4 regions of the Hydrogenophaga pseudoflava genome follow, and region 2 is predicted to be linked to each of the others. Evidence: predicted binding sites of a transcription regulator. Region 2 holds the regulator's gene; each other region holds the start of a gene.
What was found. Region 2 encodes sigma-54, which starts transcription at its own class of promoters, with help from an activator protein. Its sites were predicted from a motif close to TGGCANGNAANCTGCTTT; they were not measured.

Region 1 (2,198 bases), 1.8 Mb from region 2:
CTGCCACTTCTGGAAGTCGGCCAGGTCGCGGGTGGCGGCCGCCAGGCGCTGGTGGCACAGGGCCTCCAGCTCGGCGGCCAGCGCGTCCTCCACCGTCTTCATGGTGTCCATGCGGGCGGTGCAGGCGTCGAACCAGATCTGGCTCAGGCCGGTGTCCAGCGGGCCGCCGGGCAGCGAGGTGGCCAGGATGCGGCGCAGCCGCTCCAGCGAGGCCTGCGTGTCGTGCCGCTGCACGGCGGCCCAGGCCTCGCGCAGCGGCTCGCTGGCGAAGTCGGCGAACACCTGCAGGCAGCGTTCCTGCGAGTCGATCAGGTGCAGCAGGCGCTGCTGGCCGTCGGCCTGCGCGCAGCCCGCCGCAAACAGGGCCGAGCCGGTGGCGCGCTCCTGGCCGGCGAATTCCTTGCCCTGGATGAAGTTGAACAGGGCCACCAGGCGGCGTGAGATGTCGGGGTCCGAGGCGCTGTCGGCGGCCTCGAACACCACCGCCAGCAGGCCGTTGATCAGGCGGATGTAGCCGGCGGTGGCGCGTGCGGCGCTCCAGACCTGTGTCTGCACACGCAGGCGCAGCAGGGGCAGGGCGTCCAGGCCTTGCAGCACATAGGCGATGCGGCTGAACAGGCGGGCGCCGTTGCCGGCGCGCGGGGTCTCGGTGTCCAGGGTGTCGAAGGCGGCGCGCACCTCGGCCTGCAGCTCGTCGCAGCACGCCACCTGGGCCAGGCGCTCATCGGCCCAGTGCTGGCCTTGCGAGGCGAGGTACAGGTTGGACAGGCCGCGCTCGCGCTGCAGCGCATGGATGAAGCGGCCGGTGGCGTTGACCAGGGCGCTGGTCAGCGCCAGCTGTTGCAGGCCGGCGATTTCACAGCGCTTGGCGGCAATGAGGAAACAGAAGGCCGATTTCATGCCCCGGGGTGGCAGCAACATTCGTGCCGCCGCGCGGCGTGCGAGGCGCACCGACTGGTGGGTGAAACGGCGCCGCCTGTCAGCCCGGCGGGCCGCAGCCGAATGACGGCGGGGGATTCGGGTCCAATTCCGGGTTCGTGCGTTTTCCGGAAGCAGAGGGTGCCCATGGTGTGGTTGAAGCGAGGTGTGGCGTGGGCGGTGTTGTCCGCGGGTCTTCTGACCGCCTGTGGTGGTGGCCAGACAGACCAGGAGGCCAGCGCCCGGCAGCAAGCGGCCGACGCCGGCGTGGTCGCCAGGGCTGCGTCTTCGACCGGCGGCGCAGACGCGGTGCCTGTCTCGCTCGGGGTGGCGAATGTGCGCAAGGCCGCTTCGGGCCGGGTGGCGGTGTTCCGCTTCTACAACACGGGCACGGGCGCGCACTTCTACACCACCAGCATCGAAGAGCGCGAGGCGGTGTACCGGACCGCGGCCCACATGAGCCCGGAGGGCGAGGCCTTCTACGCGGCCGGCGCCGCCGGAGCCGGGCTGAGCCCGGTGCACCGCTTCTACAACACGCAGACCGGTGTCCACTTCTACACCATCAGCGAGGCCGAGCGGGCCAATGTCGAGGCCAACCTCCCGCAGTTCACCTACGAGGGCATCGCCTACTACGCCAGCCAGACGCCAGCGGCCGGGTTCACGCCGCTCTACCGCTTCCTCGTGGTGCGCCAGGGCGTGCACTTCTACACCGCCAGCGAGGAAGAAAGCCTGCGCCTGCAGGCCACCATGACCGCGACGCACCGGTATGAAGGCGTGGGTTACCACGTGATGGCCTCGGCCTGCGCCAGCCCGCCTTGCGGCCCGATCGGCCCCAACCGGCCCCGGGTCTTCATCGCCCTGCATGGCAACAACGAACTGGCCGACAACGCCGCGCTGGACGCGCAATGGACCTACGTGCGCCAGAACGCCCATGGCATCTGGGGCAACAACGCCAACATCTCGGACGCCCAGAGCGCCAGCCTCATCCGCAAGATGACCACGCGGAACCTGATCACCGAATACCCGGTGCCCCCGGGCACGTCTGCGTGGCTGCCGCTTCTCGCGTTCAACAACCTCCAGGTGCTCTACCCGGACATGGACCAGAGCCTCAACCCGGAGGCCATTGCCTTCTACACCAGCGACACCAGCCGCTGGAATGGTCGCACCGTGGCCCAGGCCGAAGCGATCTACACCGACCCCACCGCGCCGGCGAGCCGCCGCTACGGAGCCGTCTACACCGGCTGGCAGCCGCAAAACTTCGACCCCACCAACCCCAGGTA
Region 2 (2,198 bases):
GACCCGATCGCGGTGCTGGAGATCCAGCACATCATCAGTTTCCTCAAGTCGCGCGGCATCGGTGTGCTGATCACCGACCACAACGTGCGCGAAACCCTGGGCATCTGCGACCACGCCTACATCATCAGCGACGGTCATGTGCTGGCCAGCGGTACCACCGCCGAGATCATTGAAAACGCCGAGGTGCGCCGCGTCTACCTGGGCGAGAACTTCCGCATGTGACGGAATGAGCCGATGAAGCAAGGTCTGTCGCTGCGGGTGTCGCAGCACCTCGCGCTGACGCCGCAACTGCAGCAGTCGATCCGCCTGTTGCAGCTGTCCACGCTGGAGATGGCTCAGGAAGTCGAGCAGATGCTCGACGAGAACCCGTTCCTGGAACGGGGCGAGGAAGTGGCCGATCGCGAAGATTTCGGCGTGCAGACCGCGGACGCGCCGGTGGTGGCCGGCGAGCAACTGGAAGAAGCGGCGCAGCCGGTGGTCGAGCTGCGCAGCGCCGAGCCGGACACCCGCACCACCCAGGCCGACAGCGCGGACAACAGCAGCGACGACGTGGAGAGCCGGCTGGACGGCGCCGCGCCGGTCGAAGAAAGCTGGGAAGGCGACGGCACCGTCGAGATGGCGCCCGACGACAGCGAATGGGGCGGCGATGCACCCGCGCGCAACAGCGGTTCCGGCGGGGACGACGACGACACCGCCACGGCCGCCGACCTGGCCCGTGTGCCGGTTAGCCTTCAGGACCAGCTGCACGAGCAGGCGCGCTGCCTGCGCCTGTCGGACGAGGACAGCGCGGCGCTGTTTTTCCTGATCGAGTCGCTCAACGACGACGGGTATCTGGAGGACAGCCTGCACGAGCTGGCGCGCGCCTGCTGGCGCCTGACCGCGGGCCGGCCGGCCGACGAAGAGCCGCGCTTCGACGAAGTCGAGGCCATTGAGCAGCGCCTGGGCATGGCCCTGCAGTGGCTGCAGCAGATGGAGCCCACGGGCGTGGGCGCGCGCGACCTGGGCGAGTGCCTGCGGCTGCAGATCATGGAGCTGCGCAACACGCCCGCCGCCCGCGCGGCGCTGGCGATCTGCGAGCAGCCGCTGGAGCTGATGGCCAAGCGCGACATCAAGCGCCTGTGTGCGGCCACCGGGCACGACGACGAGACCGTGCGCGCCGCGCTGGCGCTGATCGCCCGCCTGGAGCCCAAGCCGGGCCGGCGCTTCGTCGACGTCGAGCGCAACGTCGTGGTGCCCGACGTGATCGTCACCCGCGCCGGTCGCGGTTTCAAGGTCTCGCTCAACGCCGAGGTGATGCCGCGCCTGCGCGTGCACGATGTCTATGCCAACGCCCTGCGGGGGCGGCGCGAGGCCGGCGGCGAAGCGGGCCACGCGGCCATGCAGCAGCGGCTGCAGGAAGCGCGCTGGTTCATCAAGAACATCCAGCAGCGCTTCGACACCATCCTGCGCGTGTCCTCGGCCATCGTGGAGCGCCAGCGCAACTTCTTCATGCACGGCGAACTGGCCAAGCGCCCGCTGGTGCTGCGCGAGATCGCCGACGAGCTGGGCTTGCACGAGTCCACCATCAGCCGCGTGACCACGGCCAAGTACATGGCCACGCCGTTCGGCACCTACGAGCTCAAGTACTTTTTCGGCTCCAGCCTGGGAACGGAGACCGGCGGCAATGCGTCGAGCACGGCGGTGCGCGCCCTGCTCAAGCAGTTCATCGCGTCCGAAGAGCCGACCAAGCCGCTGTCCGACAACCAGCTCTCGGACCTGCTCAAGGAGCAGGGCATCGAGTGCGCGCGCCGCACGGTCGCGAAATACCGCGAGGCGCTGCGCATCGCGCCGGCGAACCTGAGAAAAGCGCTTTGAACCAATTGAATCTTTTCCTCCCCTGCGCCGCCGGCGTGGAGGACTACCTCGCCGCCGAAGTCACGCGCATCACGGGCGAGACCGCGGTGCAGAAGTCGCGCGCCGGTGTGGCGCTGCAGGCGTCCTGGCGCGACGCGCTCAAGCTCAACCTGCACTGCCGGCTCGCGCAGCGCGTGCTGGTGCAACTCTGGCACGGCGGCTACCGCAGCGAGAACGACCTGTACGCGGCCGCCAGTGAGGTCGCCTGGGAAATCTGGTTCACGCCGCAGCAGACGATCAAGGTCGAGGTCACGGCGCAGCACAGCCCGCTCAAGAGCCTGAACTTCGCGGCGCTCAAGATCAAG
Region 3 (2,198 bases), 880 kb from region 2:
AGCGTGTGCTGGTGGAAGCTGCGCTGGTCGCCGGTCACGTCCAGCGCGCCGATGACCTGACCGTAGGGGTCGAAGATCGGCGAGCACGAGCAGGTCAGGAACTTGTTGGCATTCAGGAAATGCTGGTTGCCATGGACGGTGAGCGCTTCCTCTTCGGTCAGCGCGGTGCCGATGGCGTTGGTGCCCTTGGTCTGTTCGGACCAGTCCATGCCGGGCATCAGGGCCACGCGCGAGGCCTTCTCCAGAAAGTCGTTGTCGCCCAGCGAGTGCAGGACCATGCCCTTGGCCGAGGTCAGCAGCACCATGCTGTGGGTGTTGGCGATCTGGTCGTAGAGCGTTTCCATGACCGGTGCCGCGTGCTGGAACAGGAAGCGGTTTTCGTCCAGGGCGCTGGTCAGGTCGCCGCGCAGCGGGCTGGAAAAGTCGGGTTCCGTCTGTTCGGTGATGCCGAAGGCGCGCGAACGCTGGTGCGACTGGTCGATCGGATCATGACCGGCCTCGTGGGGGGCGGAAGGCATGTTGACACGCTCTCGGCCGGGTGGCGTGTACATGGCGGCATTCATGTTGTCTCCAGGGTCCGGGGGAAGGCCTCCCCAGTAATCCATCGACCAGTTCGGCTCGATGGGGCCGAACTGAAGGGGATCGTGGTCGTTGCTGTCCTGACTCATGTGATTTTCTTCATATCTGTGCCACGAATCAACAGTGGGAAATCCCTGAATGAAACAAGCTGTGGCGGGTGCCTCCTTCCGGTACAAAGCAAATCCCCGGCCAGCCCACAGTGGCCCGTTGTGCCTGTTCGGAATGGGACAGTGGTGGGGCGCGGAACAACAGGGTGGTTCAATTTGGAACACATGGTCGTCGCAATCGGGCCGGGATGCGGGTGGTGCAGGGGCGCTTCGTTTTGTGGCCCGCTTATTGCTGACCGGGTGTCGAAGCCTTTTTTTCTGAACCTGGAGACAAGCCCATGAACGTCCGTTTTTCCCTCGCATCCCGACGCGCCGTCGCCCTGCTGGTGGCCGGCCTGACCGCCACCGCGGTGTACGCCCACGGGGACGTGGTCCCGCAGGCCGTGGACACCAGCACCCTGCCGCAGCTGGGCGCCAAGTGGCTCGATGCCAACCCCTACAACGAGCAGAGCCCGGCCCGCAAGGAAGCGCTGCGCATCGGCACCTCGGCCTACAACCAGAACTGCGCCCGCTGCCATGGCCTGGAAGCCATCTCCGGCGGCATCTCGCCCGACCTGCGCAAGATGGACAGCGACTGCTCCGGCCTGGCCGACGCGGCCAAGAAGGCCTCCTGCATGAAGGAGATGGACGACTACTTCATCTCCACCGTCCGCCGCGGCCGCGTGCGCGACGGGCGCGTCTACATGCCGCCGTTCGAAGGCACGCTCACGCAGGAAGCGATCTGGACCATCCGCACCTACATCGAGACCCGCCGCGAACCCTGAGCCCGCGCCACCGGACGGGCCGTCAGCTACAACATCACAGAGAGACAAGACCCATGACCGACTCCACCCTGAAGACTTCCAGAGGCCTGCGCCGCCGCGAAGCGCTGGCGCTGCTGCCGGCCGCGCTGGCCATGCCCTGGCCGGTGCTGGCGCAGACCGACCTGAGCGACCTGGCGCGCATCCGTGCGAACGGGGCGCTCAAGGTCGCGGTGTACAAGGACAACGCGCCGTTCTCCAGCGGCCCGGCCACGGACATGACGGGCCTGGACGTGTCGCTGGCCGAGGCGCTGGCCCGGCAGATGAACCTCAAGCTCTCGCTGCTGCCGTTCGATGCGGGCGAGAACATGAACGACGACCTGCGCAACATGGTCTGGCGTGGCCACTACCTGGGCTACGGTCCGGCCGACGTGATGCTGCAGGTGCCGGCCGACCGCTTCCTGGCCAATGGGAACCCCCAGGTCACGATCTTGGCGCCCTACATGCGCCAGTCCAATGTGCTGCTGCACGACAGCCGGCGCCTGGCCGCAGCCGCCACGCCCGAAGACCTCAAGGGACTGCCGCTGGCGGCCGAGCGGGGCGCTGGCGCGGCCAGCGTGCTCATGGGCTATGGCGGTGGTCTGCTGCGCAACCAGGTCTCGATCTACCCGTCGGGCGTCGAAGCCGCGCAGGCGGTGATCGACGGCAAGGCCGCGGCGGCGTTCGTGCTGCGGGCGCAGGCCGAAGCCGCGCTGTTTCAGCGCAAGGCGTC
Region 4 (2,198 bases), 1.4 Mb from region 2:
GTTGGTCTCGGCAAAGTGGTAGTGCGAACCGACCTGCACCGGGCGGTTGGCGGTGTTCTGCACCACCAGGGTCAGCGTGGCGCGGCCGGGGTTGAGGGCGTGCTCGCCCTCGTCGATCAGGTATTCGCCGGGGGTCATGGCGCGGCGCTCACAGTTGGGCAAACAGGTACAGGCCGGCGCCGCCGAGCGCAGCGCCCAGGCCGCCCAGGGCCGCGCCCCGGCGCTCGCTGAACAGGCGCCGGATGGCCAGGCCCACACCCACGCCGCCGATGTGCAGGGCGGCGGTGGTCAGCAGGAAGCCGGCGGCGTAGCCGGCGAAGCCGGTGACGGGGGTTTCCGAGCCGTGGGCGAGGCCGTGCAGCACGGACGCCATGGCGATCAGCCCCAGGCCCAGGGCCGGCGGCAGGGGCCGGGTGGCGATGGCCAGCATCAGCCCGAACAGCACCACCGACATCGCGACGCCCTGTTCCAGATAGGGCAGGGTCAGACCCATGGTGCCGGCCAAGGCGCTGAGCACCAGCGCGAGTAGGAAGGTCGCGGGGCCTTGCCAGGCCTTGCCCGCCGGCAGGGCCGAGACCGACCACACGCCCACGGCCACCATGGCCAGCAGGTGGTCCAGGCCGAAGGGGTGGACCAGGCCTTCCATCAGGCTGCTGGTGCCGTGGCCGGTGTGGGCTTGGGCGGCGAGGGCGGTGGTGGCCAGTGCGGCGGAGAAAAGGGTCTTGACGATTCGTTTCATGGGAACCTCTGCAAGTGCGTTGGAGCGAAATGTCTGATTCAAGGGCGCCGCGGAACCGGCTTTGCCGGGCCGCCAGCACCGCCCCTGGGGGGTGACGCGCGCAGCGCGGCGCGGGGGGTCAACTGATCGGAGTATGGACGGTGACCAGCTTGGTGCCGTCCGGGAAGGTGGCTTCGACCTGGATGTCGGGAATCATCTCGGGCACGCCCTCCATCACGTCGTCGCGGGTGAGCACCGTGCGGCCTTCGCTCATGAGCTGGGCGACGGTCTTGCCGTCGCGGGCGCCTTCCATCACGGCGGCGCTGATCAGGGCCACGGCTTCGGGGTAGTTGAGCCTGAGGCCCCGCGCCTTGCGCCGTTCGGCCAGCAGGGCGGCGGTGAAGATCAGCAGCTTGTCTTTTTCTCTCGGTGTCAGTTCCATGGGCGGTCCTTGTTCTTTGGGGTCTGACAGCAAATCCCGTGCCCTCCCGGGGCCGGCACGAAAGCTGCACAAACCACCGCGTGAACCCAAGGCCTGATCCAGCTCCACCCCAGCGCATCATCAAGGTGCGCCGCGACTACAACAGCTGGGTCGGCCGCGAGACCATGGAGGACTATGCGCTGCGTTTCACACCGCAGCGTTTTCGCCAGTGGAGCGAGTGGCGGGTGGCGAACACGGCGTTCGGCGCGGCCTCGTTCCTGATCCTCGAAGCGGTGGGCGCCACGCTGCTGGTGCAGGTCGGCTTCGTCAACGCCTTCTGGGCCATCCTCGCCACCGGCCTCATCATCTTCCTGGCCGGCCTGCCGATCAGCGTATACGCCGCGCGCTACGGCGTCGACATGGACCTGCTCACGCGCGGCGCGGGCTTCGGCTACATCGGCTCCACCATCACCTCGCTGATCTACGCCAGTTTCACCTTCATCTTCTTCGCGCTTGAAGCCGCCGTCATGGCCTACGCGCTGGACCTGGCGCTGGACATCCCTCCGGCCTGGGGCTACCTGATCTGCGCCCTGGTGGTGATTCCGCTGGTCACCTACGGCGTGTCCATCATCAGCCGCTTCCAGGTCTGGACCCAGCCGCTGTGGCTGGTGATGATGGTCGTGCCCTTTGTGGCGGTCTGGGCGCTCGATCCGGGTGCGTTTTCCAATGTGGTGCATTACGGTGGCGAAAGTGGTGCGGGCACCGCGTTTGACTGGCACCTGTTTGGTGCGGCGCTGACCGTTGGCATCGCGCTCATCACGCAGATGGGCGAGCAGGCCGACTACCTGCGCTTCATGCCTGCGCCGCAGCCGGGCCGGGCAGGGCGATGGTGGGCCGGCGTGCTGGCCGGCGGCCCGGGCTGGGTGGTGCTGGGCGTGCTCAAGATGCTGGGCGGCGCGCTGCTGGCCTACCTGGCCATCAGTCACATGGTGCCCACCGAGCGCGCGGTCGACCCCAACCAGATGTACCTGGCGGCCTACGAATACGTGTTCCCCAACT

Region 1: the regulator sigma-54 is predicted to act here: its motif matches at 912-929, upstream of HPF_RS07315 (nitrate regulatory protein).
Region 3: the regulator sigma-54 is predicted to act here: its motif matches at 905-922, upstream of pedF (cytochrome c-550 PedF).
Region 4: the regulator sigma-54 is predicted to act here: its motif matches at 1,187-1,204, upstream of HPF_RS05110 (urease subunit gamma).

What each region holds. Positions count from the first base shown of each region.
Region 1 covers NZ_CP037867.1:1,487,839-1,490,036, forward strand. Annotated here, with positions in the region: gene HPF_RS07315 (nitrate regulatory protein) at 1-900, opposite strand, end outside; gene HPF_RS07320 (hypothetical protein) at 1,066-2,198, shown strand, end outside.
Region 2 covers NZ_CP037867.1:4,531,866-4,534,063, reverse strand. Annotated here, with positions in the region: gene lptB (LPS export ABC transporter ATP-binding protein) at 1-222, shown strand, start outside; gene rpoN (RNA polymerase factor sigma-54) at 235-1,854, shown strand; gene HPF_RS21810 (THUMP domain-containing class I SAM-dependent RNA methyltransferase) at 1,851-2,198, shown strand, end outside.
Region 3 covers NZ_CP037867.1:3,655,873-3,658,070, reverse strand. Annotated here, with positions in the region: gene HPF_RS17575 (sigma-54-dependent Fis family transcriptional regulator) at 1-563, opposite strand, end outside; gene pedF (cytochrome c-550 PedF) at 965-1,450, shown strand; gene HPF_RS17565 (substrate-binding periplasmic protein) at 1,504-2,198, shown strand, end outside.
Region 4 covers NZ_CP037867.1:1,023,437-1,025,634, forward strand. Annotated here, with positions in the region: gene HPF_RS05100 (urease subunit beta) at 1-138, opposite strand, end outside; gene HPF_RS05105 (HupE/UreJ family protein) at 149-739, opposite strand; gene HPF_RS05110 (urease subunit gamma) at 858-1,160, opposite strand; gene HPF_RS05115 (hybrid sensor histidine kinase/response regulator) at 1,325-2,198, shown strand, end outside.